DNA from 4 places in the Streptomyces sp. H51 genome. Region 4 is predicted to be linked to each of the others. Evidence: riboswitches for the same ligand, from Rfam matches in the RefSeq annotation. Region 4 holds a riboswitch; each other region holds the start of a gene.
The links. A riboswitch is a leader RNA that binds a small molecule or an ion and turns the genes downstream of it on or off. The one in region 4 is predicted to bind thiamine pyrophosphate.
Positions count from the first base shown of each region.

Region 1: linked by a shared signal. The riboswitch ahead of thiO (glycine oxidase ThiO) and the one ahead of VKA29_RS22570 (cation-transporting P-type ATPase) in region 4 are both predicted to bind thiamine pyrophosphate.
Region 2: linked by a shared signal. The riboswitch ahead of VKA29_RS28690 (thiamine ABC transporter substrate-binding protein) and the one ahead of VKA29_RS22570 (cation-transporting P-type ATPase) in region 4 are both predicted to bind thiamine pyrophosphate.
Region 3: linked by a shared signal. The riboswitch ahead of thiC (phosphomethylpyrimidine synthase ThiC) and the one ahead of VKA29_RS22570 (cation-transporting P-type ATPase) in region 4 are both predicted to bind thiamine pyrophosphate.

Region 1 is NZ_JAYMHD010000015.1:184,858-192,242, reverse strand. It holds gene pknB (Stk1 family PASTA domain-containing Ser/Thr kinase) at 1-369, opposite strand, end outside; gene VKA29_RS04035 (thiazole synthase) at 475-1,269, opposite strand; gene thiS (sulfur carrier protein ThiS) at 1,273-1,473, opposite strand; gene thiO (glycine oxidase ThiO) at 1,470-2,624, opposite strand; TPP riboswitch at 2,622-2,733, opposite strand; gene VKA29_RS04020 (hypothetical protein) at 2,786-3,139, shown strand; gene VKA29_RS04015 (FAD-dependent oxidoreductase) at 3,168-4,397, shown strand; gene VKA29_RS04010 (Rv2175c family DNA-binding protein) at 4,507-4,872, shown strand; gene thiE (thiamine phosphate synthase) at 5,098-5,778, shown strand; gene metF (methylenetetrahydrofolate reductase [NAD(P)H]) at 5,931-6,854, shown strand; gene VKA29_RS03995 (hypothetical protein) at 6,910-7,385, shown strand, end outside.
Region 2 is NZ_JAYMHD010000076.1:85,608-92,992, reverse strand. It holds gene VKA29_RS28710 (LOG family protein) at 1-501, shown strand, start outside; gene VKA29_RS28705 (LAETG motif-containing sortase-dependent surface protein) at 661-1,362, shown strand; gene VKA29_RS28700 (ABC transporter ATP-binding protein) at 1,467-2,486, opposite strand; gene VKA29_RS28695 (iron ABC transporter permease) at 2,487-4,088, opposite strand; gene VKA29_RS28690 (thiamine ABC transporter substrate-binding protein) at 4,151-5,224, opposite strand; TPP riboswitch at 5,305-5,412, opposite strand; gene rlmN (23S rRNA (adenine(2503)-C(2))-methyltransferase RlmN) at 5,447-6,553, opposite strand; gene VKA29_RS28680 (PP2C family protein-serine/threonine phosphatase) at 7,026-7,385, shown strand, end outside.
Region 3 is NZ_JAYMHD010000087.1:376,174-383,558, forward strand. It holds gene VKA29_RS35325 (IclR family transcriptional regulator) at 1-627, shown strand, start outside; gene VKA29_RS35330 (SsgA family sporulation/cell division regulator) at 727-1,161, shown strand; gene VKA29_RS35335 (YibE/F family protein) at 1,360-2,880, opposite strand; TPP riboswitch at 2,953-3,142, shown strand; gene thiC (phosphomethylpyrimidine synthase ThiC) at 3,135-4,931, shown strand; gene VKA29_RS35345 (hypothetical protein) at 5,461-6,339, opposite strand; gene VKA29_RS35350 (metallophosphoesterase) at 6,533-7,385, opposite strand, start outside.
Region 4 is NZ_JAYMHD010000066.1:114,627-122,011, forward strand. It holds gene VKA29_RS22545 (hypothetical protein) at 1-544, opposite strand, end outside; gene VKA29_RS22550 (hypothetical protein) at 517-1,026, opposite strand; gene VKA29_RS22555 (CBS domain-containing protein) at 1,292-2,149, shown strand; gene VKA29_RS22560 (hypothetical protein) at 2,328-3,395, opposite strand; gene VKA29_RS22565 (avidin/streptavidin family protein) at 3,446-3,880, opposite strand; TPP riboswitch at 4,312-4,454, shown strand; gene VKA29_RS22570 (cation-transporting P-type ATPase) at 4,610-7,385, shown strand, end outside.

The DNA.
Region 1 (7,385 bases), on a different contig from region 4:
CTCCAGGATGTCCAGCGCGGCGCGCGGCTGCAGCGCCCCGCGCTCGCGCAGCACGTCGCGCAGGGTGCAGCCGGGCACGTACTCCATGGCGAGGTAGACGTACGACCCGTCGGCGCCCTGGTCGAAGACCTGCACGACGTTGGGGTGCGCGAGCCGTGCGACCGACTTCGCCTCCCGGATGAACCGCTCGACGAAGGAGCCGTCGGCCGCGAGTGTCGGGTGCATCACCTTGAGCGCGAGCACGCGGTCGAGGCGGGTGTCCAGGGCCCGGTAGACCGTGGCCATCCCGCCGACCGCGATCCGCGCGTCCACGCGGTAGCGCCCGTCGAGCACCTGCCCGACCAATGGGTCCTGAAGGGTCGTATCCACGCAGGTGAGTGTACGAGCCGCAATCGACACGGCCGCCGGTTCACCCGATCCGGGTACGGAATGCAGCAGACCTGTGACTGTTGTGCGACGAGAACGCGGTGGTGCTCAGAACGCGGGGCGTTCGGGATCCAGCCGGGCTCGTCCCCCGGTGGGTGAGGAGGCCTCGGCGAAGTGGCGTCGCGGGATGCGTCCGGCCCGGTACGCCAGGCGTCCCGCCTCCACCGCGTGCCGCATCGCCTGCGCCATCAGCCGCGGCCGGTGCGCCCGGGTCACCGCCGAGGCGAGCATCACGCCCGCGCACCCCAGCTCCATCGCCAGCGCCGCGTCCGAGGCGGTGCCGGCGCCCGCGTCCAGGATCACCGGCACCCGCGCGTGCTCGGTGATCAGCTGGAAGTTGTGCGGGTTGCGGATGCCGAGCCCGGAGCCGATCGGTGAGCCCAGCGGCATGATCGCCGCGCAGCCGGCGTCCTCCAGCTTCCGGGCGAGGACCGGGTCGTCGTTGGTGTACGGCAGCACGGTGAACCCGTCGTCGACCAGCGTCTCGGCCGCCTCCAGCAGCTCGATCGGGTCGGGCAGCAGGGTGCGCTCGTCGGCGATGACCTCCAGCTTGACCAGGTCGGTGCCGAGTGCCTCGCGCGCGAGGCGGGCGGTGAGGACGGCCTCCCGGGCGGTGAAGCAACCCGCCGTGTTCGGCAGCACCCGGATGCCCAGCCGGGTGAGCACGTCCAGCACCGAGCCGTGCACCGAGGGGTCCACGCGCCGCATGGCGACCGTGGTCAGCTCCGTGCCGGACGCCACCAGGGCGCTCTCCAGCACTTCCAGGCTGGGGGCACCGCCGGTGCCCATGATCAGGCGGGACGTGAAGGACGTGCCGCCGAGGACGAAGGGGTCGTCGGCCATGGGTCAGCCTCCTTGGACGGCGGTGAGGACCTCGACGCGGTCCCCCTCGGCGAGGGGGGTCGACGGCCACTGCGCGCGCGGGACGACGGTTTCGTTGAGGGCGGCGGCCACCCCGGAGGACGCCGGGGCGAGTGCCCTCACCACGGTGTCGAGAGCCGTTCCGGGAGGGACCTCGCGGAGTTCGCCGTTGACCGAGATGTTCATGCGGGCTGCTCCGTGCGGGCGAACCGCCGCGGGGTGAAGGGGCGTGCCTCCTCGGGGAGTTCGCCGGTGGTCAGGACGTGCGCCAGGGCGTCGCCGGTGACCGGGGCGAGCAGCACGCCGTTGCGGTGGTGCCCGGTGGCCAGCAGCAGCCCGGGCAGCCCGCTCGGGCCGAGCAGCGGCGCGTTGTCGGGGGAGCCGGGGCGCAGCCCGGCCCGGGTCTCGGTCAGCGGCAGCTCGGTGATGCCGGGGACCAGCTCGTGGGCGTCGCGCAGCAGCTCGTACACCCCGCCCGCGGTGACCGTGGTGTCCCAGCCCAGCTCCTCGCTGGTCGCACCGACCACCAGCTCGCCGTCCTCGCGCGGCACCAGGTAGACGTGGCTGCCGCGCACCATGGCCCGGACGGTACGGCTGAGGAACGGCGCGTACCGTCGCGGCACGCTCAGCCGGAGCACCTGCCCCTTGACCGGCCGCACCGGCGGCAGCACGTCGTCCGGGACGCCCGCGAGCCGTCCGCTGAGGCTGCCGGCTGCCAGTACCACCCGGTCCGCCGCCAGCGCGGTGCCGTCCGCCGCGGTGACGCCGACGGCCCGGTCCCCGGCGCGGTCGAGGCGCTCGGCCCACACCCGGTGGAAGACCACGCCCGCCCGCTCGCAGGCGGCCACCAGCGCGCGGGTCAGCCGCCGCGGGTCGATCTGGTGGTCGCCGTCGACCCGGAGGCCGCCGCGCACGCCCGGCGCGAGCATCGGCTCCAGACGCCGGCACTCGCGCCCCGACAGCCATTCCGACCGCAGACCGGACTGCTGCTGCAGGGCGTGCAGTTCGCGCAGGTGGGCGCGGTCGTCGGCGTCCAGCGCGACGGCGAGCGTGCCGCACCGGCGGTAGCCGAGGTCGTGGCCCGTGAGGTCGGCGAGCTCGGCCGCGAAGTCCGGGTAGCGGCGGGCCGAGGCGAGGTTGAGGCCGAGCAGGGTCTGCTCGCCGTGGTGCAGTTCGGTGACCGCTGCCAGCATGCCGGCCGCCACCTGGGCGGCCCCGCCGCCCGGTTCCGGGTCCACCACGGCGGTGGCGAAACCGCGCTGCGCGGCGCGCCAGGCCGTGACCAGGCCGATGATCCCGCCCCCGACGACGAGGACGTCTGACGTACGTGACGGCATGGGCGTCCAGCCCCTCCCTTCGCCGGCATGACCCGGATCAGGTTCGTACGGTCGGAGGCCGCCAGCCTCCCTCTCAGCCCGGTGCGTCCGGGCTCCCGCGAGTGCTTGTACGGTGGCCACCCTAGCCCGCGCCCCGTCGCCCTCGTAAGGGAGCCTTCCCCATGCCGCGCTCGCTGGACGGCCTCGTCCTCGCACCGGTCGCCGACCAGGCCGCCGGCCAGGTGGGCACCCGGACCCGTTTCACCTACCACGAGGCCGACGGCGCCGTCTGGGCCGAGTACGCGGGCGGCGACGTCGTACGCGGCCGTCTGGTGGGTACCCGGGAAGGTGACCGGCTCGACTTCCGCTACGTGCAGCTGACGAACGACGGCACGACGGCCTGCGGGCACTGCGTGTCGGCGGTCGTGGAGCTGCCGGACGGCCGGGTGCGCCTGGAGGAGACGTGGGAGTGGGAGTCCCGGCCGGGCAGCGGCACCAGCGTTGTGGAGCAGGTCACTGACGGGAACCGCGACTGACGTGACGTCAGGTGTCTATGGTGATCAGGTGAGCGAGCAGACGCAGGAACGGCAGGCACCCCCGCAGCGGCGAGTCGTCGTGGCCGGCGCGGGCATGGCCGGCGTGCAGACCGCGGTGGCCCTGCGCGAACAGGGCTTCGCCGGGCCGGTGACCCTCATCGGCGCCGAGCCCCACCAGCCTTACGACCGGCCGCCGTTGTCCAAGGCCGTCCTGCTCGGCAAGGCCGAGGGGTCCGCCTTCGACGTCGACTTCGAGGCGCTCGGCATCGAACTGCGGCTCGGGCGCGAGGTGCTGGGCGTCCGGGTCGGCGACCACGAACTCGACACCGCCGAGGGGCCGGTGCCGTACGACGTCCTGGTCCTCGCGACCGGTGCCGAGCCGGTGCGGCTGCCGCAGGCCCAGGGGGTGCCCGGCGTCCATCTGCTGCGCACCCTGGACGACGCCGAGCGGCTGCGGCCGGTGCTCGCCCGGCAGCACGACGTGGTGGTCGTCGGCGCGGGCTGGATCGGCGCGGAGTTCGCCACGGCGGCGCGCGAGGCGGGCTGCGCGGTGACCGTCGTGGAGGCCGCCGACCGGCCGCTCGCGGGCGCGCTGCCCGCCGAGGTGGCCGCCCGGATGGCCTCCTGGTACGCCGACGCGGGCGCCGTGCTGCGCACCCACGCGCGCGTGTCGCGGGTCGAGCCCGGCGAGGTCGTCCTCGACGACGGCACCCGGCTGACCGCGGGCGCCGTCGTGGTCGGCATCGGCGCGCGCCCCGCCACCGGCTGGCTCGGCGGCTCGGGGATCGTGCTCGGGGCGCACGGCGAGGTCGTCGCCGACGACGGCCTGCGCACCTCGGCGCCGGACGTCTACGCGGTCGGCGACTGCGCGTCCTTCCCCTCCCGCAGGTACGGGGAGCGCCTGCTGGTGCACCACTGGGACAACGCCCTGCAGGGCCCGCGCACGGTGGCCGCGAACATCATCGGCGAGGAGCCCGCCGTCTACGACCCGGTGCCGTACTTCTGGTCCGAGCAGTTCGGCCGGTTCGTGCAGTACGCCGGTCACCACGCGGGCGCCGACACGACCCTGTGGCGGGGCGACCCGTCCGGCCCGAGCTGGTCCGTGTGCTGGCTGCGCGACGGCCGCCTGGTGGCGCTGCTGGCGGTGGGCCGGCCCAGGGACCTGGCGCAGGGCAGGCGCCTGATCGAGGCGGGCACGCCGATGAACCCGGACCTGCTGGCGGACGCGAGCAAGCCGCTGAAGGCCGCCACCGCTTAGCCGGGACGGTGGACCGCAGCCGGGACCACCCGGTCGGACGGGAGCCGGGACCACCTGGTCGGACGGGCCTGGCTTCCGACTGTCGGTGCGGGATGGCAGGCTTGTTCCCGTGACCGAGATTGACGCAAAGATCGATGCTCTCGTCCCCGCCTGGCTCACCCTCCCCGACATCGCCGAAATGCTCGGCGTCGAGGTGACACGTGTGCGGCAGCTGGTCAAGGAGGGCCAGCTCATCGCCGTACGCCGTGGTGAGAACCGCGCGCTGCACGTCCCCGCCGCCTTCATCGACGGGGACAAGGTCGTCAAGGGCCTGACCGGCACCCTGACGCTCCTGCGGGACGACGGCTTCACGGACGAAGAGATGATCGAGTGGCTCTTCACCCCCGACCCGACCCTGCCCGGCACCCCCGCGCAGGCTCTGAGCGAGAATCGCGGCACGGAGGTGAAGCGTCGCGCCCAGGCGCTCGCCGTCTGATCAGTACGGGCCACCAGCAGGCCACCAGCAAGACGACGAGCGAGACGACGAGCAGGCCGACGAACAGGCCGACCGGCAGACCTGCCGGAGGACGAACAGCAGGCTGAACACCGTCCGGTGTCCGGGCCGGGGCCGAACCGGCCCCGGCGCGGTCCCGGCGCGGCCGGAAGCGGCCCGCCGGGACCGTCCCGGCCCGCACGCCGCCGACAACGGGGGGACACCACCATGCCCGACACCGCCGCCACCGACGACGCCCGCGCGCGGCTCGCCGACGCCCGCGTCTACCTCTGCACGGACGCCCGCAGGCGCCAGGGCGACCTGCCCGAGTTCCTGGACGCGGTCCTGGCCGGCGGCGTCGACATCGTCCAGCTGCGGGACAAGGGCATGGAGGCGGCGGAGGAGCTGCGGTGGCTGGAGGTGTTCGCCGACAAGTGCCGCGAACACGGCAAGCTCCTCGCGGTCAACGACCGCGCCGACGTGGCCCACGCAGCCCGCGCCGCGCATCCCGCGGGCCCCTCGGTGCTCCACCTCGGCCAGGGCGACCTCCCGGTCCCCGCGGCCCGCGCGATCCTCGGCGACGACGTCCTCATCGGCCGCTCCACGCACGCGGAGGCCGAGGCGGAGGCCGCCGCCGTCCAGGAGGGCGTGGACTACTTCTGCACCGGCCCGTGCTGGCCCACCCCGACCAAGCCCGGCCGTCACGCGCCCGGCCTCGGTCTGGTGCGTCACACGGCGGCCCTCGGCACCGACCGCCCCTGGTTCGCCATCGGCGGCATCGACCTCGGCAACCTCGACGAGGTGCTCGACGCGGGCGCCCGCCGCGTGGTGGTCGTCCGCGCGATCACGCAGGCCGACGACCCGGGCGCGGCGGCGGCGGAGCTCGCCAAGCGGCTGCGGCAGCTGTAGCGGCACCGGTCGCAGCTGCGGCGGAACCGGTCGGCGGCCGCCGGGCCCCTGACGAGGGCGAATCTGTCCAAGGAGTGGACAACAAGTCGGCAAATCGGGCAAAAGGTCCAGGTTTGGTTGGGTGGTCCGCAGCCCCTGGTTAACCTGCGAGTATGGCCCTCGGCACCGCATCCACCAGGTCGGACCACGCTCGCACCGTGCGCGACATGCTCGCCACGGGCAAGACGACGTACTCCTTCGAGTTCTACGCCCCGAAGACCCCGAAGGGCGAGCGCAACCTGTGGACCGCGCTGCGCCGAGTCGAGGCGGTGGCCCCCGACTTCGTCTCCGTCACCTACGGGGCGGGCGGCTCGACCCGCGCGGGCACGGTCAAGGCGACCGAGGCGATCGCCTCCGACACCACGCTGACGCCGATCGCCCACCTCACCGCCGTCGACCACTCGGTCGCCGACCTGCGCAACATCATCGGGCAGTACGCCGACGCCGGGATCCGGAACATGCTGGCGCTGCGCGGTGACCCGCCCGGCGACCCGATGGGCGAGTGGGTGCCGCACCCGCGGGGCCTGACCTACGCCGCCGAACTCGTCGAACTCATCAAGGCGTCCGGCGACTTCTGCGTGGGTGTCGCCGCCTTCCCGGCGATGCACCCGCGCTCCACCGACTGGGACACCGACGTCCGCCACTTCGTCGACAAGTGCCGCGCGGGCGCGGACTACGCGATCACGCAGATGTTCTTCGATCCGGAGGACTACCTCCGGCTGCGCGACAAGGTCGCCGCCGCCGGCTGCGAGACCCCGATCATCCCCGAGGTCATGCCGATCGGCAGCGTCAGGACGCTGGAGCGCATCCCGTCACTGACCAACGCCGCCTTCCCGGGCGCCCTGAAAGAGCGGATCCTCGCAGCGAAGGACGATCCCGCCGCTGTACGCTCCATGGGGATCGAATTCGCCACGGAGTTCTGCGCACGGCTGCTGGCCGAGGGAGTGCCCGGACTGCACTTCATCACGCTCAACAACTCCACGGCGACGCTGGAAATCTACGAGAACCTGGGCCTGCACCACCCCCCGCGGGCCTAGACCGGCCGCACGGGTGTACGACACACTCGTAGCGGCGACTGGGAGAGGGGCGTACATGGGCTATACGGTCCTCTACATCGCGTTCGGCATCGTCGCGCTGTGGCTGCTCGGTGAGGTGCTGCTGCAGTACAAGGCGCGCCTGCGCTGGAGGCTGATCGCGTTCGTCGGCTTCCTCGGCGTCGTGCTCGGGGTGATGATCCCGTCCGTCGTCGTCATCGGCCTGGGCGCGGCCGCCTTCGCGGTCGGACAGACCTACGTCACGCTGTCGTTCCGCCGCGGCTTCTCGTCCGGCTGGGCGGTCAAGCGCCCCGACGCGGACGCCGAAGGCGGCGGCAGCAAGCGCCGCCGCGGCCGGGTGGACCGTCAGGACCCGACGCCGGAGGTCTCCGACCCGGACGCGGCCGACGGCGGGTACGGCTCGCCTGCCGGGAGTGAACCCGCCTACGGCCAGGGCGACGACTACGACCGCGACGACGTCTTCACCCCCGTCCGCCAGGCCGAGCCCACCGCCGCCGAGACCACCGCGGTGTA
Region 2 (7,385 bases), on a different contig from region 4:
ACGCCGTACGAGGACGACATGCTGGACGAGGCATGCGCTCTGCTCGGCAAGGTGCCGTCGTTCACGCCCTCGATCACCGACTGGGCCCGCTGCGCCTTCGAGGTGCGCGCCCGCTGGCCGAGGGGCAACCACTCGATCGGCATCCCGACCTGGTTCTACGGCCACGAGCCGCCGAACCCCTTCGCGGCCCACATCGCCAAGTACTTCGCCAACGCCACCCGCGAGGACGGGCTGCTGGCCCGCTGCAACGCGGGCGTGGTCTTCCTGCCGGGCGCCGCGGGGACCGTGCAGGAGATCTTCGACAACGCGACCCCCAACTACTACGAGTCCCGCGGCGAACCGACGCCGATGGTGCTCGTCGACCGCGCCCACTGGACCGAGCGGCTGCCGGCCTGGCCCCTCTTGCAGGCACTGGCCCGGGAACGTTCGATGGAGTCCCGTATCGCCCTCGTTGACCGGATCGAGGAGGCTCCGGAGGCGTTGAAACGTCTCCGCGGTTAATGAGAAGGCAAAGCCGACGCGTAGGATGAACCTGCGGATTGACACTCCTTATGGAGCGCTTATAGACCTGTGAGCCTCCTGGGGACCCTGAAGCCTCAGCCTTTGGGGCGTCATCGTCTCCGCCACCCCCCGCAGTTGTGCATCCCGTGAAGGGAAAACGTGTCCATAACCCGCCGTACCGCCCGCCGTTCCGTGCGCGTCCTCGGTGTCGCCGCCGCGTCCGCCGCGCTCACGCTGGGTGTCGCAGGGAACGCTCTCGCCTGCGACATCAAGGAGTTCTCGGCCGAAGCCAAGTGCGACGGCGCCAAGGGCGTCATCACCGTCACCGACAAGGACCCCTCCGGGGTTCCGGCCGTCATCACCGTGTTCCTGGAGAACAACGGCGCCGACGAGCAGAAGATCGGTGAGCAGGAGGTCAAGGGCTCCCGCGAAGGCACCGTCATCACGTTCGACGAGGACTGGAAGCCCAACGCCGAGTACCGCATCCACGTCACCGCCGGCAACGGCGAACGCCCGATCGTCGACGAGGACATCAAGCCGAACCTGACGACTCCGTCCGAGGGTTGCTCGAAGGACGAGTCGACGCCGCCGGCCACCCCGTCGCCGTCGGAGTCCGCCTCGACCCCGGCCGAGGAGTCTCCCACCCCGACCTCGACCCCGTCGGCCTCGGAGAGCAGCACCGCTCCGGCCGACACCGCCGGCAACGAGCCGTCCCCGGCCGCCGGTGACTCCAACCTCGCCGAGACCGGCGCGAACTCCAACACCGGTCTGATCGCCGGCATCGCGGGCGCGCTGGTCGTCGTCGGCGGCGGTGCCGTCTTCTACGGCATGCGCCGCCGCGGAGCCGACAGCAACCGCTGACGCCCCGCCCGGTACCACCGCCGTGGCCCGTCCCCGCATCCGGGGGCGGGCCACGGTCGTCCATCCGGACGGTACTCCGCCGTGGGCTCGACGGCCCGCGCGGATCACCCGAGCACGACGACTTCCGCCGCGTCGAACCGCACCCCCACCGTCGCCCCGGCCTCCGGCGCCTCCCGCAGCGCGCACGCCGCCTCCAGGCGCGGGGCGTCCCGCGGCTGCAGGTGCAGGGCGACATGGGTGCCCTTGAAGGTGCGCGCGGCGACCGTGCAGCGCAGCCCCTCGTCGGCAGGCACCAGACGCACCCCGGCGGGCCGCACCAGCAGGGTCCGGGTGCCCGGCGAGGCGTCCTCGGCCACCGGCACCTTCCCCCACGGCGTGTCCGCGGCATGGCCGCTCACGGTGGCCTCGACGACGTTCTCGAAGCCGAGGAAGCGTGCCACGAAGGCGTCCGCCGGCCGCTGCCACACCTCCAGCGGCGTACCGGACTGCGCGATGCGCCCGTCGCGCATCACCACCACCCGGTCGGCCAGCGCGAACGCCTCACCCTGGTCGTGCGTCACGGCGAGCACGGTCATGCCCAACGCGCCGAAGACTTCCCGCAGTTCGACGACCAGGCGCTCCCGCAGCGAGCGGTCGAGCTGGCCGAGCGGCTCGTCGAGCATCAGCAGGCTCGGCCGGGGCGCGAGCGCGCGGGCCAGTGCCACGCGCTGCTGCTCCCCGCCGGAGAGCGAGGCCACGGCCCGGCCGGCGGCCCCCGGCAGGCCGACCATGTCGAGCAACTCCTTTACGCGGTCGCCCTGTTCCCGCTTGCCGACCCCGCGCATCCGCAGCCCGAAGGCGACGTTGCCGCCCACGTCCCGCTGCGGGAACAACTGGTGGTCCTGGAACATCAGCCCGACCCCACGCCGGTGCGCGGGCACGCCCGCCTGGTCCCGCCCGCCGAGCAGGACCCGCCCGGCGTGCAGGGGCTGCAGCCCCGCCACCGCCCGCAGCAGCGTCGACTTGCCGCTGCCGCTCGGTCCGAGCACGCACACGGTCTCGTGCTCGGCGACGTCCAGGTCGACCGTGTCCAGCACGGCCCGCCTCCCGAACCGCACGGTCGCGCCCCGCAGGCTGAGCAGCATCTACAACTCCCCCGCTCGATCGGTCCGGAGACGCTCCAGCACCAGCAGCGCCACCGCGCACACCACCATCAGAATCGTCGACAGGGCCATCGCCTGCCCGTAGTTGAGGTCGCCCGGCCGGCCCAGCAGGCGGGCCACGGCGACCGGCAGCGTCGGGTTGTCCGGCCGTGCGATGAACACGGTCGCCCCGAACTCCCCCAGCGACACCGCGAACGCGAACCCGGCCGCGACCAGCAGAGCCCGCCGCACCATCGGCAGGTCGACCTCCCGCCACACCCGCCAGGGCGACGCCCCGAGCACGGCCGCCGCCTCCCGCAGCCGCGCGTCCACGGCCCGCAGCACCGGCAGCATGGTCCGCACCACGAAGGGGACGCCGACCAGCGCCTGCGCGAGCGGCACCAGGATCCACGAGCCGCGCAGGTCCAGCGGCGGCTCGTCGAGCGCGATCAGGAACCCGAACCCGACGGTCACCGCGGACACCCCGAGCGGCAGCATCAGCAGCGCGTCGAAGCCGCGGACCAGCCGGCCGGCGTCCCGGCGGGCCAGCGCGGCGGCGGCCAGGCCGCCGATCAGCACGGCGATCGCGGTGGCGGCGAGGGCGTATCGGAGGGAGTTGCCGACCGCGTCGATGGGCGGGACCAGGAAGACGTTGCCGGCCTGACCGGTCAGCGCCCGGTAGTAGCCGAAGCCGGGCGCGGTGAGGGACCGTTGGACCAGGACGGCCGGCGGCAGCACGAGCAGGACCGCGATCGTGCTGAGGACCCCGGCCAGCAGCGCCCACTGCCCGGCGCCGCGCGGCCGGCGCGCGGTCACGGAGGCGTCCACCAGCCGCAGCGCGGTCTCCCGCCGCCGGACCGTCCACGCGTGCACGGCGAGGATCGCGCCCACCGCCGCGAACTGGACGACGGTGAGGACGGCGGCCGTCGACAGGTCGAAGATCTCGGACGTCTGCCGGTAGATCTCCACTTCGAGCGTGGCGAAGGCCGGGCCGCCCAGGATCTGCACCACGCCGAAGGAGGTGAAGGTGAACAGGAACACCATCAGCGCGGCGGCGGCCACCGCGGGCGCCAGCGCCGGCAGGGTGACCCGCCGCCAGGCCGTGAGCGGGGAGGCGCCGAGCACCCGGGCCGCCTCCTCCTGCCGGGGGTCGAGCTGGGCCCACAGCCCGCCCACGGTGCGGACGACGACGGCGTAGTTGAAGAAGACGTGCGCGAGCAGGATGGCCCACACGGTGGTGTCCAGCCGCACCCCCCACCACGCGTCGAGCAGTCCGCCGCGGCCGACCAGCGCGAGGAACGCCGTGCCGACGACGACCGTGGGCAGCACGAACGGCACCGTGACCACGGCCCGCAGCAGCTGCTTGCCGGGGAAGTCGAGGCGGGCGAAGACGTAGGCGCCGGGGAGCGCGACCGCCAGTGTCAGCGCGGTGGAGACGCAGGCCTGCCAGGTGGTGAACCACAGCACGTGCCGGATGCCGTCCTGCCCGAGCACGTCCGCGATCCGGCCGAGGTGCCACACCCCGTCCGTCCTCAGCCCGCGGGCGACGATCGCGGCGACGGGGTAGGCGAAGAACAGCGCGAAGAACGCGGCCGGCCCGGCCATCAGCGCGAGCCGCGCCGCGTTCCCCGCACGGGTACGGCGGACCGCTGCCCCGGAGCGGACCGCTACTTCAGTACGAGCGACGTCCACGACTTGACCCACTGGTCACGGTCGGCGGCGATCCTGCCGGGGGCCAGGGTCTCCGGGTCCGCGGCCGGCTTGCCGTACTTCACGAACTCCGGCGGCACCTGAGCACCCTCGCGCACCGGGTAGACGAACATGTTCAGCGGCATGTCCTGCTGGAACTTCTCGGTGAGCAGGAAGTCGATGAGGGCCTTGCCGCCCGCGGGGTTCTTCGCGTTGCTCAGCAGCCCCGCGTACTCGGTCTGCCGGAAGCAGGTCCCGTACGACACCCCGGTCGGCGCGGTCGCCGGCTTCGGGTCGGCGAAGACGACCTCGGCGGGCGGCGAGGAGGCGTACGACACGACGAGCGGCCGGTCGCCGCCCGCCTTCCGTCCGCCGGCCGAGCCGGAGAACTCCTCGTTGTAGGCCTGCTCCCAGCCGTCGACGACCTTCACGCCGTTGGCCTTGAGCTTCTTCCAGTAGCCCTGCCAGCCCCCATCGCCGTACTTCGCGGCGGTGCCGAGCAGGAAGCCGAGGCCGGGCGAGGAGGTGGCGGCGTTCTCGGTGACGAGGAGGTTCTTGTACGCGGGCTCGGCGAGGTCGTCGAACGACGCCGGCGGGGCCAGCTTGTGCTTGCTGAAGTACGCCTTGTCGTAGTTGACGCAGATGTCGCCGTAGTCGACGGGCGTGACCCGGTGCTTCGCCTGGTCGACCCGGTGCTCGGGCAGGATCCGGCCGGAGTCCTTCGCCCGGTACGGCTGGAACAGCCCGTTGTCGAGGGCCCGGGAGAGGAGGGTGTTGTCCACTCCGAAGAAGACGTCGCCCTGCGGGTTGTCCTTGGTCAGGACGGCCTTGTTGACGGCCTGGCCGGCGTCGCCGTCCTTGAGGACCTTGACCTGGTAGCCGGAGGACTTCTCGAAGTCCTTCAGCACGCTCTTGGAGACGGCCCACGAGTCGTGGCTGACGAGGGTGACGGTCTTGGAGTCCGTCGCGCCGGAGTCGCCGGACGATCCGCACGCCGACAGCGCGACGAGGCCGAGCCCGGCGGCGACGGCCACGAGGGTCTTGTGGTGCACTGGATTCCTCCTGGGGCTGACCAGGAAGAGACGCGGCCCTGCCCGGGACCCGCGAGGGGTGCCCGGGCAGGGCGCAACAGCTTGAGTGGTGACCGAACTTCCTACCCAGAATGACCTGGGCGAGGTTCAGAGGGTCTGCGGCCCGGTTGCCGCACTCTCAGCGCTGTGGCGCTCCCCTGTCGGAATATGAAGATGTTCTTACGAGTCCTTACGGGGGTCAGACTACCGTTCGGTGGCGGCCAGCTGACCGCACGCCCCGTCGATCTCCTGCCCGCGGGTGTCCCGGATGGTCACCGGCACCCCGTGCGCCGCGATGGCCTCGACGAACGCCTTCTCGTCCGCGGGCCGGGAGGCGGTCCACTTCGAGCCCGGCGTCGGGTTGAGCGGGATCAGGTTGACGTGCACCGGCCTGCCCTTGAGCAGCCGCCCGAGCCGGTCGCCGCGCCAGGCCTGGTCGTTGATGTCGCGGATCAGCGCGTACTCGATGGACAGCCGGCGCCCCGACTTCTCCGCGTACTCGAATCCGGCGTCGAGGACCTCGCGCACCTTCCACCGCGTGTTGACCGGGACGAGGGTGTCGCGCAGTTCGTCGTCGGGGGCGTGCAGCGAGATCGCGAGCCGGCACTTGAAGCCCTCGTCGGAGAACCGGTGGATGGCGGGCACCAGCCCGACCGTGGAGACGGTGATCCCGCGCTGCGACAGCCCGAGCCCGTCCGGTGCGGGGTCGGTGAGCGCCCGGATCGCCTGGACGACCCGCTTGTAGTTGGCGAGCGGCTCACCCATGCCCATGAAGACGATGTTGGACAGCCGGGCGGGCCCGCCGGGGACCTCCCCGTCCCTGAGCGCCCGCATCCCGTCGACGATCTGGTGCACGATCTCGGCGGTCGACAGGTTCCGGTCCAGCCCCGCCTGCCCGGTCGCGCAGAACGGGCAGTTCATCCCGCAGCCCGCCTGCGAGCTGATGCACATGGTCACCCGGTCCGGGTAGCGCATCAGCACCGACTCCACGAGCGTGCCGTCGAACAGCCGCCACAGCGTCTTGCGGGTGGTGCCCTGGTCGGTCGACAGATGCCGGACGACGGTCATCAGCTCGGGAAGCAGCGCCTCCCGCAGCCTGTCCCGCGACCCCGCGGGGATGTCGGTCCACTCGGCCGGATCGTGCGCGTACCGCGCGAAGTAGTGCTGCGAGAGCTGCTTGGCGCGAAACGGCTTCTCCCCGATCTCGGCCACCGCCTCCTTGCGCTCGGCAGGCGTGAGATCGGCGAGGTGCCGCGGCGGCTTCTTGGCTCCGCGGGGGGCGACGAAAGTGAGTTCTCCGGGCTTGGGCATGGTCGTACCAGTGTCGCAGATCCGGTCGGGTGACCTGCGGGTGCCGACGGGGACGGCCGGGCACGGTCGCGGCCACTGATCATCAGGACACACGACCCCGACGTGGACCGGTCGGACTGCCGGCAGACGCCCCCGGGCCGGCGGAATCCAGGCGTGCTACCAGATGTACTGGCAGGAGCCGCTCCGGGCACGCGCCGGGAGACACCCAGAAGCGACACGATCGACGCCTTCCGCAAGTTGGACAGCCGGAGCCCGCCCGCACCGGCCACAGCGCCAAGGTGCGTGATCCCCGCGGCGTCCGTGCATCCGTACGGCACTTGCGCGAAGAAAGGGAAGTGCTGCGGGGCATTTCCCGATTAAGGGACCAAAAGCCCCTTTTCTCCTGCGGGCGGTGCCCGTTTTCTTGAAGAGACGGTTCGTGGTGACGGCGGACGTGATGACAACCAGGGCGTGGGGGCCGGAGGTGGGCGTGATGCGAAAGGTCCTCGGCAGGCGGTCGCGCGCCGGTGCCCGGAGGGTGCTCGTGCCCCCCGCGGTGACGATCTCGCTCGTCCCCGTGCTTCTCCTGTTGGTCGATGTGATCAACACGCCCTCGATCCGACTGGGGCCGCTGATGGTGGCGGCGCCCGCGTTCGCGGCGGCGGTCTGCGGTCCGGAGGGTGTGCTCGGCGTGTCCGCGGTGACGCTGCCGTGCGTGGTCCTGGCCTCCTGGTCCAACCAGCAGCTGGGCACCGAGAACTTCCTGGTCCAGATGGTCACCACGGTCCTGATCATCGCGGCCGCCGTGGCCGCCGCCTCGGCGCGGATGCGCAGGGAGCGGCAGCTGGCACAG
Region 3 (7,385 bases), on a different contig from region 4:
GCCTACCACCTGCTGCGCACCCTGGTGCACGAGGGTTATCTGCGCCGTGACAGAGGTCTGTTCTTCCTCGGGGAGGCGGCCGGGCGGCTGGGCGGCAGTGGAGCCGAGCAGAAACGTCGCGGCACGGTCGCCGAGGTGCTGGCCCGCTGTCACGACGCCATCGGCGTGCCCGTGTACTACGCCGTCTACCAGGACGGTGAGATCGAGATGCTGGGCGTTTCGGACAACTCGGAAAATCCGGCGGTGGCGGAGGGGGCCGACTTCCGTGAGACCGGGCACGCGCACGCGATCGGTCAGTGCCTGCTCGCCCAGTTGGACGAGCAGGCCCGTCGCGACCACCTGGAGCGTTACCCGGTGCGTCCCGTCACCCCCTACACGGTGCGCGACAACCAGGCCCTGCTCCGCAGGCTGGAACGCATCGGTCCCCGGGAGCCGGTGACGGAACGGCAGGAGTACGCCCTCGGCACGGTGTGCGCGGCGATCCCGGTCACCGTGGGCACGATCGCCGCGACGATGGCCATCTCGATGCCCTGCGATCAGGCCGACCGACTGGAGTCGGCCGTGCAGCAACTGCAGAGCGAAGTGGGCCGGTTGCTGAGGTCTCCGGGCCGGTCTATCAGTATCTGAAAACTCACTCCTTGTGATCTGGTGTACACGTTGAGCAAGATGCCTGCAGGGTCGGGGGGATCATTCCCGGCCAGTCGGCGTCACAAGACGGGGTAGGCGATGCGCGAGTCCGTACAGGCAGAGGTCATGATGAGCTTTCTCGTGTCCGAGGAGCTCTCCTTCCGCATCCCGGTGGAGCTGCGTTACGAGACGTACGATCCCTACGCCGTGCGGCTGACCTTCCATCTGCCGGGTGACGCCCCGGTGACCTGGGCGTTCGGCCGGGAACTGATGATCGACGGGGTAGGACGGCCCTGCGGCGACGGCGATGTGCGCATCTCGCCCGCCGACCCGGAGTCGCTGAGCGACGTTCTGATCCGGCTCCAGGTGGGCCGGGACCAGGCGCTGTTCCGCTCGTCGACGGCGCCGCTCATCGCCTTCCTCGACCGCACCGACAAGCTGGTGCCGCTCGGCCAGGAAGGTTCGCTCGCCGACTTCGACGCCCACCTCGACGAGGCGCTGGACCGCATCCTGGCGGAACAGAGCGCGGGCTGAAGCGGTACGACGGAGGCAGGGCGCACCGAGTCGGCGGAACGCTGCGACATGGGCCAGGAAACTGTGCAGGAACGCTTCTCCTGGCCGTGTGCCGGGGCATCGACAGCCGCCCTCCCAGCAGGCCGACTCGCAGACCTCATGCCCCTCCGCGGCCACCGTCGGCCCGGGAGCACCACGAGTCCGGTCCGAGCCCCGGTCTCAGCGCTTGCGGCGCCTGCCTCTGCCCGTGCCGGAGCGGGCCTGGGCCGGAGCGGCGCCGGCCGTCGCCCCCTCCGATCCCCGACGGTCCGCGGAGACGACCAGGGCGGCGAGAGCCGTGGTGACCGGCACCGAGGCGACCAGCCCGATCGAGCCCACCAGCGTGCGCACGATCTCCTCCGCGACCAGCTCGCTGTTGGCGACGGTCCCCACGCTGCTCTGCGCGATGGAGAACAGCAGCAGCAACGGCAGCGCGGCGCCCGCGTAGGCGAGGACGAGCGTGTTGACGACCGACGCGATGTGATCGCGGCCGATGCGGATGCCCGCGCGGTACAGCCCGCGCCAGCCCATCGAGGGGTTGGCCTCGTGCAGTTCCCACACGGCCGAGGTCTGCGTGACCGTCACGTCGTCGAGGACACCGAGGGAGCCGATGATGACGCCGGCCAGCAGCAGACCGCTCATGTCGATCGACGGATACAGGCCGTGGATCAGACCGGTGTTGTCATCCGTGTTGCCGGTCAGTGCGGCCCATCCGATGAACACCGAGCCCAGGACGCCGATCAGCAGCAGCGAGAGCAGCGTGCCCAGGACCGCCACGGACGTACGGGCCGACAGGCCGTGGCACATGTACAAGGCGATCAGCATGATGGCGCTGGACCCGACCACCGCCACGACCAGCGGATTCGACCCCTCCAGGATCGCCGGGAGAATGAAGAGGGTCAGCACCAGGAAGCTCACGGCCAGCGCGATCAGCGCCATGACGCCCCGCATCCGGCCGACCACCACGACGGCGAGCGCGAAGATGCCGGCGAGCAGGGCCATGGGGAACCTGCGGTCGACGTCGGCGACCGCGTACTGCAGTTCCTTGGGCGCCGAGGGCTCGTAGGCGACCACGACCTGCTGTCCCTGGTGCAGTTGCCGCGACTGGTCCGGCTGCACGATCTCGGTGAACGTCCGGCCCTTGTCCTTGCCGGTGTCGACGCGGATGGTGGCCTTGTGGCAGTCGCCGTTCGCCTGCTGCCGGGCCGAGGAGCCCCCGGCGGTCGCCGGGTCGCCGGTCGGCGTGGAGCCCGAGGCGTTCACCGACCCGCAGCTCAGGTTCACCACCTTGACGACCGTCGCCTGCTGGGTCTGCCGGTCGAAGCCGACGCCGGTGCGCTCGTGCGACGGCGCACCCCCGGGCCACAGCACCGCGAGCCCGACCAGCACGGCCGCGGCGAACGGGATCAGGATCGCGGCGATGACCTTGCGCAGATGCCGGGAGACGGGCGCGGCGGGGCCGTGGCTGTGCGAGTGACCGTGTGCGCCTCCGCCTCCGACCCCTGACCCGTGGCCGCGCCCCTGCCCCTGATCGTGCCCATGCCCAGGCCCAGGCTCATGCCCAGGCCCGTGATCGTGGCCGTGGCCATGATCGGGGCCGGATCCACGGCCGTGACCGCCCTCGTGCCGGTGCGGCGGACCGGGTGGCGGGCCGGGTGGCGGATCGGGTGGCGGAAACGGGTACTGCGGTGTCGTGGTCACCGCCCGATCATCGCAAGGACGACAGGGGGCCTCTGTTCACCGCGCCCGGGTTGACGCTAGCGTGGAGTCACCTTTTGTACACGCGGGAGCTCGGAGCACCGGGCTGAGAGGGCGCTGACCTCCGTCCCAGCGATGTTTCACGTGGAACGTCACCGAAGTCGAGTGACGTTGCACACGGAACGTCCATCGACGGAAACCGCTGCGTCGACCGCCGAACCTGTTACCGGGTAATGCCGGCGTAGGGAGTAGGTCTCATGACCAGCAAGGACGCACGCACGCCTGCCTCCGACCAGATCGACGGGGAGGCCGGGACATCCATCGGCTGGCACAAGGCGTACGTCGAGGGCTCGAGCCCCGATCTGCGGGTGCCCGTCCGTCAGGTGCACCTCACCAACGGGCAGTCGGTCACGCTGTACGACACATCGGGCCCGTACACCGATCCACTCGTCGTCACCGATGTCCGCAGGGGCCTGCCGCCGCTGCGGGAGAACTGGATCGTCGTCCGTGGTGACACCGAGGAGTACACGGGCCGCCCCGTACGCCCCGAGGACGACGGGATCAAGCACACCTCGCCGCGCGGCGGACTGCGCAACCTCGACGCCGTCTTCCCGGGGCGGCCGCGCCAGCCGCGCCGCGGCCGGGACGGCAAGGCGGTCACCCAGCTCGCGTACGCGCGGCGGGGTGAGATCACGCCGGAGATGGAGTACGTGGCGCTCCGGGAGAACGTCTCCGCCGAGGTGGTCCGTGAGGAGATCGCCGCGGGGCGCGCGGTGCTGCCCGCCAACGTCAACCACCCGGAGATCGAGCCGATGATCATCGGCAAGCGGTTCCTGGTGAAGGTCAACGCCAACATCGGCAACTCCGCGGTCACGTCCTCCATCGAGGAGGAGGTGGAGAAGATGACCTGGGCGACCCGCTGGGGCGCCGACACGGTCATGGACCTCTCCACCGGCCGCAACATCCACACCACCCGCGAGTGGGTGCTGCGCAACTCCCCCGTCCCCATCGGCACGGTGCCGCTGTACCAGGCCCTGGAGAAGGTCGACGGCAAGGCCGAGGAACTGACCTGGGAGATCTACAAGGACACCGTCATCGAGCAGGCCGAGCAGGGCGTCGACTACATGACGGTCCACGCGGGTGTGCGCCTGCCGTACGTGCCGCTGACGGCGAACCGCAAGACCGGCATCGTCTCGCGCGGCGGCTCGATCATGGCCGCCTGGTGCCTCGCGCACCACAAGGAGAGCTTCCTGTACGAGAACTTCGAGGAACTCTGCGAGATCCTCGCCGCCTATGACGTCACGTACTCGCTGGGTGACGGCCTCCGGCCGGGTTCGATCGCGGACGCCAACGACGAGGCGCAGTTCGCGGAGTTGCGCACGCTCGGGGAGCTCAACCGGATCGCGAAGCGCTTCCACGTCCAGACCATGATCGAGGGCCCGGGTCACGTCCCCATGCACAAGATCAAGGAGAACATCGACCTCCAGCAGGAGATCTGCGACGAAGCCCCGTTCTACACGCTCGGCCCGCTGACGACGGACATCGCGCCGGCGTACGACCACATCACCTCCGGCATCGGTGCCGCGATGATCGCCTGGTGGGGCACGGCCATGCTCTGCTACGTCACCCCCAAGGAACACCTGGGCCTGCCCAACCGCGACGACGTCAAGACCGGCGTCATCACCTACAAGATCGCCGCCCACGCGGCCGACCTCGCCAAGGGGCACCCGGGTGCGCAGGAGTGGGACGACGCCCTGTCCGACGCCCGCTTCGAGTTCCGGTGGGAGGACCAGTTCAACCTCGCCCTCGACCCGGACACGGCACGGGAGTTCCACGACGAGACCCTGCCTGCGGAGCCCGCCAAGACCGCCCACTTCTGCTCGATGTGCGGGCCGAAGTTCTGCTCCATGAAGATCAGCCAGAGCATCGCGGAACGGTTCGGCGGGGACGTGGCCGAGGGCGCGTCGCCCGAGGAGGTCGCCGAGGGGATGCTGCGGAAGTCGAAGGAGTTCGCGGCGAACGGGAACCGGGTGTACCTGCCGATCGCCGACTGACCCGCGGGCGCCCGCAGCCGCTGCGTGACCGTTCGTTGTGATCCTTGCGATCCTCGTGGTCGTGTGGCCCGCGTATGTGAGCGCGGGCCGCACCGACGCCCCTGCGTGGGCAGGGGTCCGCACCGGGACAACGGCAGGAACGCGATGCCGCCGGGCGCCGTCAAGATCCAGGTGTGCAGGGGCCCGGCCGGAACGCGCCGGACCTGCACGTCGTGGCCCGGCGGGGGGTGCGGGAAGAGCTGTCCCTGGCGCCGCACGAGTACACGCTCGGGGTGTCGCGGACCGCTGGGAGCACCAGACCATCGACCACGTGCCCTTCCGCCCGGCAACGGTGATCAAGTACCTGATGCGGGACGACCGCGTCCACCGGTGGGCGCCCTTGGCGCCGGCGCTGTTCCACCTCTCTCTCGTGCATGCCTACGGCCGCACGCCGGTGGAACGGGCCGAGGCGCAGATCATCAGGCGTCTGCAGGCGCGGCATGCGCGCCCCCGGGGTCCGGAGGGCGCAGGCTGCGTGCGTCCGTCCGGGTCACTCCGGCCGGTGTTCCGGGCCTCCGAAGTCCGGGCTGGTGTAGTCCGGGCTGGTGAAGCTCGGGCGCGGGCCGGCGGCCGGGCCGTTGTCCGGGCTGCTGAAGCCCGGCCGGTCGTAGCCGAGTTGGGGCATACGGCCGCTCGGCGTGGGCTGTGCCGTCCGCCGGAGTGCGGCAGCGGTGGCGGGATCCTCGAGCGCCTCCCGCAGGAACGGGAGGACGCCGCGCTCCAGCAGGGCCTCGCGCCAGGCTTCCCTGGCCCGGAACACCTCCGCGCCCGACTCCCCGTAGGACCCCGCGTCGAACGACGGCCGGTTGCGCAGGGCGGTGAGCAGGAGCCCGACGGCGGCGACGAGGATGGCGACCGCGGTCATGGCACCGAACACCCACCCGGCGGTGAGCAGGGTCCTGCCGAACGCCTTGTGGGGGGCGAAGGACTTGAGGACGTAGCCGACGAGCAGGAAGATCGCCGCTGCTGTCCCGGCGAGGACGGGGGTCAGGACGGCGGCGACGGCTACGGCGCCCGCGCCGGCCTCCTCGTCGGTCCCGGCTGTCCCGCCGAGCGTGGTGGCGAGCCCCAGCCCGCCCGTGCCCGGCTCGTCCGGGCCGGATACGTGGGCGGACGACGGGGCGGGCGGCGCCGGCCGGCGCAGTTCCTCGCGGACCTTCACGTAGTGCTGGTACTCGGCCGCCGCGGCGGCCGTGATGAGCGCGGTGGCGTTCAGCGCCATGGTGCGCAGCTGTTCGGAGTTGAGCCGCTGTCCCACAGCGGCGAGTTCCGGGCGGTGTGGTGCCAGGCGCAGCGCCTCATCGAGGATCCGCTCGTATTCCTGGCGGTCCTCGCTCAGCAGGTGCTGCGGAATGCTGTTCATGTGCATCCCCCGATGCTCCGTAGGGCTTGGGGCTCGCATGCCAACGAGCCGTCGGGCAGAAACGGAGGGGAGCCTGCTACGGATAAGCCGATGGTAGAGCGGTGGGGGCGCGCGGTGACAGGGGGTTTCCGGAAATTGGGCCCTGGCCTGCGCTGTTGGGAGCGCTCCCGGCAGGCGGGGGTGCCTGCCCGGCGAACGCCTAGGCCTCCAGCGGAAGCTGCTGGACCAGCAGTTTTCCGGCCATGGTCACTCCGCCGTCCATGGCGATGGCCAGCCCGTCGGCGTAGACGTGCGGTCCCTCGACCACCGGACCGCTGTCGTCCCCGCCGTCCTCCGAGCCGACCTGGCCGAGCAGATACGGGATGGGGCTGTGGCCGTGAACGATACGGGTGCCGCCGTACGTATCCAGCAGGGAGCGGACATGGTCGGCGCCGCCCTCGTCGCGGAAGGAGAAGCGCTTGGTGAACTTGCGGAAGAGGTCCCAGCACTCGTCGGCGTCATTGCGCGTGAGCGTCTCGCGGACGGTGTCGTTGACCGCTTCGATCGAGTCGCCGTAGTCGAGGTAGGCGGTGGTGTCGGAGTGGACGAGCAGATAGCCGTCGACCTCCTCGACGGCGTCGAGGCGGGCCATCCACTGCAGGTGGTGGTCCTGGAGGCGGTCCATGTCGGTCTTCTGGCCGCCGTTGAGCAGCCAGGCCGCCTGGAAGGTGGCGGTGCCCGCGCCGGAGTTGACGGGGGTGTCGCCGAACCGCTTGGCGCCCAGCAGCAGCAGTTCGTGGTTGCCCATGAGGGCCTTGCAGTAGCCGCCCGCCGCGGCGGCCTCGGCGGACAGCCGCATCACGAGGTCGATGACGCCGATGCCGTCGGGGCCGCGGTCGGTGAAGTCGCCGAGGAACCACAGCCGGGCGGTGCCCGCGCTCCACTGGCCGGCCGCGTCGATGAGGCCCTTCTCCCGCAGGGCGGCCATCAGTTCGTCGAGGTAGCCGTGCACGTCTCCGACGACGTACAGCGGTCCCGGCCCGTCGGTGTGCGGCGGGGCGGGCGCGGGGGCC
Region 4 (7,385 bases):
CCCGGCCCGCCGCCCAGCGCGCGGCCTGCGGCACGTTCGCGGCGGTCCGGGCGGCCGCCGACAGCCGCATGCCGGTGACGACGGCGGCCGGTGACTCGGCCCCGGGATCGCCCCAGGCGGAGGTGGCCAGCACGGCGCGCAGCCCGGCCGGGGAGGTGGTCCGCGACAGCCGCGGCCACGCGGTCGACAGCGCGCCCAGCCGGTAGGGGGCGCGACGCGGCGCGCCGGACAGGGCGCGCAGGTGGTGGTGGGTGTTCTCGATCTCGAAGGCGGAGGCCAGCAGGCGTACGGCGACGGTGCCGGGCCGCGGCTGCCATCCGGCGAGCACCCGCAGTTGCCACACCAGGGCCTCCGACACGGCACGCTGTGCGTCGGCCGCGCCGGCCGTCACGTCGAGTCCGCGCCGGTAGCAGGTGCCGGCGAGTTCGCGCAGCGCGTCGGACAGGCTCGGCGCGGTCGCCAGGCGCCGTGCCGTGTCGGGTCCGGCCCGCCCGGCGGCCATGGCTTCGGCCCGGGTCACTCCCGCGACCCACCCTGCGCCCATGGCGTCTCCCGGTGTGGTGTTCCGGGCCGTTCCCCGGCGTCGTCGGTGTGCGGCGCTCCGGTCAGTTCGTCCGTCGCCCGGGACACCAGCCGCGCCGCCAGGTCCGGCGTGCGGGCGCGTGCCCGTTGCCGCAGGTCCGCCACGGCTCGTTCGGCGGCGGCGTCCGCGCGGGCGGCCTCGGCGGCGGCCTCCTGGCGGAGGCGCGCCGCGGTCTCGTGGCGTACGTCGAGGGCCCGCTCCCGGGCCGAGCGCACGATGCGTCCGGCGCGCTCGGCGGCGGCACGGCGGCGGCGAGCGGCCTCGCGGGCGGCGGCCTCGCGGATCGCGGCGGCCTCGGCGGCGGCGGCGTCGGTCGCGGCGAGCGGCGCCCGCAGTTCGGCCGCGAGTTCGGCGGACCGGTCGGCGGGAACGGCCCCGCCGGCCGCCGGACCGGGTGAACCGGCCGGCCGGAAACGCGCGAGGAACGCGCGGAAGTCCGGCATGAGCACCTCCCGGCCCGCTCGATGACCGCTCGCCCTCTTGCCCTCTTGCCCTCGAAAGTCTCCTTGTCCTCGGACTGTTCTGGAGGACTGTTCCGGCAAGACCGTTCCGGAATGTCCTCGCTTTCCACGGTACGGAGGTGACGCGAGGTGTCCACAGGGGCCGGTTGACCTGGGCAAGGGGCCGTGCGGCCCCTGTGGCCGCGGCCACCGCGGCGGGAAGGTGGCCTCGGAGGACTCTCGCCCCTGCGTACGGCCGGAGGTTGCCATGGATGACCGAAACGCGCGGGAAGCCGGTACGACGTCGGCCGAGGCCCGTCGTGCGGTCCCGGGCCTGGCCCCGAAACCGGCGGAGGAGTTCCGCCAGGACCTGATGGTGCGTTACCTGCAGGCCATGGCCTCGCAGTCGGCGGAGGCCGCGGCGCGGGAGCCGGCCACCACCGCCGCACGGGCGGCCGTACCGCCCGCGGCGCACGCGATCCCCGTGCCGGAGCTCCAGGTGCGGCACGTGATGCGGCGGACCGTCGCGGGGATCTCCGCGGACACGCCCTTCCTGGAGGTCGCCCGGCTGCTGGCCCGTGAGCAGGTCGGCGCGGCGCCCGTGGTGGACGCCGACCAGCGCGTCATCGGGGTGATCGCGGAGTCCGATCTGCTCGCGCGGGCCGCGTCCCTCGCGTCGGACGAACGGCCCGGCACGTTCGAGCGGCTGTTCGGCCGGCGTCAGGCCCCCGGGGGCGACGGCGGGACGGCAGCCACGCTGATGACGGCACCGGCGCTCACCGTCCACCCGTGGACCCATGTGCTCGAAGCGGCCCGTACGGCCGCGCACTCCCGGATCCGGCAGATCTACGTCACGGACCACAAGGGCACGCTCGTCGGCGTCGTCAGCCGCAGCGAACTGCTGCACGCCCTGGTGCGGGAGGACGCGGCGGTCCGGGAGGAGGTCGTCTCCAAGATCATGAAGGAGGAGCTGGGGATCGACCCGGCGCGGGTGGACGTGCAGGTCCGCAACGGCACGGTGACACTGAGCGGCTCGCTGGACGCGGAGGCGGTCCCGCGGCTGACGGAGGCGGTGGCGGGGATACCGGACGTGGTGGAGGTGGTGGACCACCTGATCGCCGTGTGAGCAGCCGGGACGCGCGGCCCCGTCCCCCGGTCGTACCAGGTGACGACCGGGGGACGGGGCCGTGCGCGGGCGACGGGGGAACAGCGGGCGGGGACGGCGTGGGCCGGCGGGCGCGCGGGGTGGCCGGGGTGTCCCTGGACCTGCCCGATCAGCTTCGATCCGCTTCGATCCGCTTCGATCAGCGGGGCGTTCCCGTCCTGCTGGACCAGCGTGCCAGCAGCAGGGCGAGGACCAGCAGGACCGCGCCGACGACGAGGATCGACAGCGGTGCCGCGAGCGATCCCGGAAGGTAGCGTTCCGCCGTCTGCGGCACCGTCTGCAGGGTCGCGAAGGCGCCGAGCAGCAGCGCCCAGACCTTGCGCAGGGCCACGCCCAGGGCGAGCAGGGCGCCGGCGGTGGCCAGAGCGAGGAGGTGACCGGCGGCGAGGTCCATGGTCAGCTGCGCGCCGACCAGCAGACCGAGCGCGGCGGCGAGGTACCCGGTCTCCCGCGGAAGGACATGGCCGCGGTGCGCGGCGGCGCCCCACAGCGCGGACAACAGCCAGACACCGGCCCCCGGAGCCCACAACGGCACGTCGTCGCCGAGGCATTCGATGCCCGCGGCGAGCGTGACGGCGGCGCCCGCGAACACCGCCAGCTGCTGCAGCGGTGCGGGCCTCACAAGCCACGGCACGATGCCGTACGCCGTCGCGGCACCGGCGGCGGTCAGCGCCGTGACCTGCGGGGAGAACGCTCCGGCACGGGCGGCGAGCACGCCCGCGAAGGCGGCCACCGAGCCGGTGGACGCCAGCCACAGCACACCGCGCAGCCGCACGAACGCCGGTTCGGCCGCATCGCGCAGCAGGGCACCGGCGACGCCCAGGACGACGGCGGCCACCGCCGCGAGGGCGAGCTGCGCGCCCATGGGGATGTCGGGCCACAGCCGGTCCGCCGCCAGGAACCCGGCGACGACCGCCATCGCCGCCCCCAGGTAGCCCAGCGCCTCGACCACCAGCGGCACCCGGCCGGCCGGGTGCGGTCCGGCCGCAGGAGCCTGGGCCGCACCCCCGGCCTGGGCCGCGGGAGCCTGAGCCGCACCGGCCTGATCCGTACGAGCCCGGGCCACGGTGCCCTGCTCGGCGTCCGCTGCCGCGCGGGCCCGTTCGGCGGCCTCGATCCGTTCGGCCTGGCCCGCGTCGAGCAGTCCCTCCGCCACCCAGCGGGCCAGCCGGGCGTTCAGCTCCGCGTCGGGCGGGATCCTCGCCATCGTCTGCCTCCCCACCTGCGCGTCCGGCGCGCACTCATGGCTCGACCGGGCTACCGCTGCCCGGCGTGGTGCGGGTGGGAGGCGGTCCGGTTCTGCCGGGCATGGTCGGCGATCTGCTCGGGGGACGGCCGTTCACGCGTGAAGACGTCCTGCCCGACGGCCGTGGCCTCCCAGGTGTTCGCCGGGTTGGCGGACGCGGTGAGCAGCCAGGTGGCGCAGATCCGCTCTCCGCCCTCCTTGTGGTACTGACCGCTCCAGCTGGTCACCGACGCGGCGTCGCTGCGCTCGTTGTGCCAGGCCACCGTCCAGCCGAGGGTGGTGCCGTGGTCGGGGAAGTCGGCCGTGTCGTAGCGGCCGACGAGCGGGTAGGCACCCGCGGCGTGGCCGGTGGCCGACATGTAGGTCCCCCTGATTCCTCCGACGGGGTCGACCGTGATCCTCATGTGCGAGCCGACCTCGTTGTACCAGTCACCGCTGATGCTCATCGCTCGCTCCTACTCCTGTCGGCGCACGGCTGTCGCCGCCCTGGTCGGGCCGGGAGCCCACCGGGCTTCCGGCCCGTGCTCGGCTCCTGCTTCGATCGTTCGCCCCGCGCGCACCCCCGTGCACTGGGCCGAACGTCCCCGGGCCCGGGCCCGGGCGGGGGTGACCTGGAGTCCTGCCCGGCCCCACACCGCCGGGCGGCGGGACCCGGCGTCCGGCGGGACCCGGCGGCCGCCTCGGAGTGTCGTCGTACCGCTCGCGCCGGCCGTAGTGGTCCCCTTCCGGCGGCGGCAGGGCCGAACGGCCCACCCGTCGCCGGAAGCAGGGCCGAACGGCCCACCCCCGTCGGCCCGGACGGCCCTGTTGCCGCACTCGCGCGGGCATAGGCTGGAATGAGCCTGCGGGGCGAGCGAGGGAGTCCGCCCGCAACGGCAGTTCCCGGCGAGGGAGTCACCGCCCCTGTCGGAGGACGCCGCAGACGGGTGGGCTGAGAGGCCGGATGGTCGAGAGACCGGACGGCGACCTCCACAACCTGATCCGGACCATGCCGGCGAAGGGAGCCCACCTCGCAGGTTCGTCCGTGCCCCCGGGAGCGTCGTCTCCAGGGGGTTTTCGCGTGTCCGGGCCCGCCGGGGCTGCCCGACCCCGGGCGTGGGCCGGGTGGCCCCTGGCGACACGATCTTCGCCGGTCCAAGGTGGGACGGAGAGTTGCCGTCCAGCCAGGGGGTACGGTGCCGAGTCATCTCACCGCGAGCTTTCCGGCCGGTCACCCCCGCCCCGGGGCGTCCGTGCCGCGGCCCGACGGATCGTCGGCGCCGGTCCAGCGGCTGCGTCCGGACGAGGTGTTCGGCGCGTACGGCACCTCGGTCCGCGGCCTGTCCGGCGCGGAGGCCGGGGCCCGCCTGGGGTACTACGGCCCCAACCAGCTGCCGCGGCCCCGCCGCAAGGGGATGTGGCGGCGCTTCGCCGCCCAGTTCACCGATCTGTTCGCGGTCGTCCTGATCGTCGCGTCGGGGCTGACGTTCCTCGCCTACGCGCTGCAGGATCCGCGCGACGTCGGGAACCTGCAGCTGGCCTTCGCGATCCTGGGCGTGGTGCTGCTGAACGCGGTGATCGGCTTCGTGCAGGAGTACTCGGCCGAGCGCACCGCCCAGACGCTGCAGGCCATGGTGCCGCACACGTGCCGGGTGCTGCGGGACGGGGAGCGGCTGGAGCTGCCGTCGGGGGCGCTGGTGCCCGGCGACGTGGTGGCCCTGGAGGCCGGGGACGCGGTGTCCGCGGACTGCCGGGTCGTCGAGGCCCACGGCCTGTCGGTGAACAACGCTCCGCTGACCGGGGAGAGCTCGGCCGTCGGCCGGGTGAGCGAGCAGACGGCCGCGGACACCGCGCTGGATTCCCGCAACTGCGTCTTCATGGGCACCACGGTGGTGTCCGGCTCCGGCAAGGCCGTCGTGTACGCCTCCGGCGCGGCGACGGAGTTCGGCAGGATCTACCGCCTCACCGACGAGGCGCCGCAGCAGAAGACGCCGTTGCAGCGCGAGGTGGCGGTGATGGCCCGGCGCGTGGCGGCGCTGGCCGTCGCGATCGGCGCGGGCGTGTTCGCCCTGCGCCTGCAGACGGGGCAGCCGCTGGTGTCGGCGTTCGTGTTCGCCCTCGGGGTCATGGTCGCGCTGGTGCCCGAGGGGCTGCCCGCGACGCTGTCGGTGTCGCTGGCCATCGGCGTGCGGCGGATGGCCCGCCGTCAGGCGCTGGTCAAGAGGCTGCTGGCGGTGGAGGCGCTGGGCTCCACCACCGTCATCTGCACCGACAAGACCGGCACGCTCACCCAGGCCGAGATGACCGTGACGCAGTTGTGGAGCGACGGGGCGTCGCACACGGTCTCCGGGGTCGGCTACGCCCCGGCCGGCGAGGTCGCCGGTGCCGACGGGGTGCGCGCGCTGCTGCGCGCGGGGGCGCTGTGCACCGACGCCAGGCTGGTGCCGCCCGAGCGGTCCGAGGGCTGGCGGGTGCTCGGCGACACCACGGAGGGCGCGATCCTCGTCGCGGCGGCCAAGGCGGGGCTGGACACGGCGGCGGAGAAGGAGGCGGCCCCGCGGATCGGGGAGTTCCCCTTCGACCCCGTGCGCAAGCTGATGAGCACCGCCCACCGCACCTCACGGGGCGGCCTGCTGTGCGTCAAGGGCGCCCCGCAGGAACTCCTCGCCCGGTGCGACCGGGTGCGCCGCGCGGGAGGCGACGAGGAGCTCACCGGACCGCTGCGGGACGCGGTCGTCGCCGCCGACGACGAGATGGCCGGGCGGGGACTGCGGGTGCTGGGCGTCGCGGTGCGCCCGGTCGACGCGGTGCCGGACAGGGCGGAGGAGGCCGAGGCGGGGCTGACGTTCCTGGGCCTGATCGGCATGCTCGACCCGCCCCGGCCCGAGGTGTCGGAGGCGGTGCGGGCCTGCCACCGGGCCGGCATCCGCATCGTGATGCTGACCGGGGACCACCCGCTGACGGCGGAGGCGATCGCCCGCCGCGTCGGCATCGTCACCGACCCCTCCCCCACGGTGGTGACCGGCTCCCGGCTGGACGCCATGGACGCGGACGCGCTGGACGGACTGCTCGCCGGGTCAGGTCAGCTGCTGCTGTGCCGGGTCAGCCCGGAGCACAAGATGCGCGTCGTCGCCGCCCTGCAGGCACGCGGCGAGGTCGTCGCCGTCACCGGGGACGGCGCCAACGACGCGCCCGCGCTCAAGCACGCCGACATCGGCGTCGCGATGGGCGCCACCGGCACCGACGTGGCCCGGGAGGCCTCGGAGATGGTGCTGCTGGACGACTCGTTCGCCTCCATCACCGCGGCCGTCGAGCTGGGCCGGTCGGTCTACCGCAACATCCGCAAGTTCCTCGCCTACCTCTTCAGCCACAACCTGGCCGAACTCGCCCCGATCCTGGCCGCCGCCTTCGCCGGGTTCCCCCTGGTTCCGCTGACCGCGATCCAGATCCTCGCCATCGACCTCGGCTCCGACGTACTGCCGGCCCTGGCGCTGGGCGCGGAGCCGCCCGAGCCGGACACCATGGACCGCCCGCCCCGCTCCCGCCGCGAGCGGCTGTTCTCCGCCGAGCTGGTGCGCCGGTTCGTGTTCCTGGGGCTCGTGCAGTCCATCGGGGTGTGCACGGTCTTCTTCTGGCAGGTGCACTCCGCCGGCATCCCGTTCGCGGACTTCACCAGCGGCGATCCCGCCTACCGTAAGGCGATCACGCTCACCCAGGCCGCGATCGTGGTCAGCCAGTTCTTCAACTCGCTGGCCGTGCGGACGGACCGGCAGAGCGTGTTCACGGTGGGGCTGTTCTCCAATCCCCGGCTGATCGCGGCCGGCTGCTTCGGCATCCTGCTGATGGCCGCCATCAGCTACACGCCCTGGCTGCAGGACGTGTTCCACACCGCGCCCCTCGCGCTCGCCGACTGGGCCGTCCTGGCCGGCTTCGGCGTGCTGCTGCTGACCGCGGAGGAGGTCCGCAAGTGGT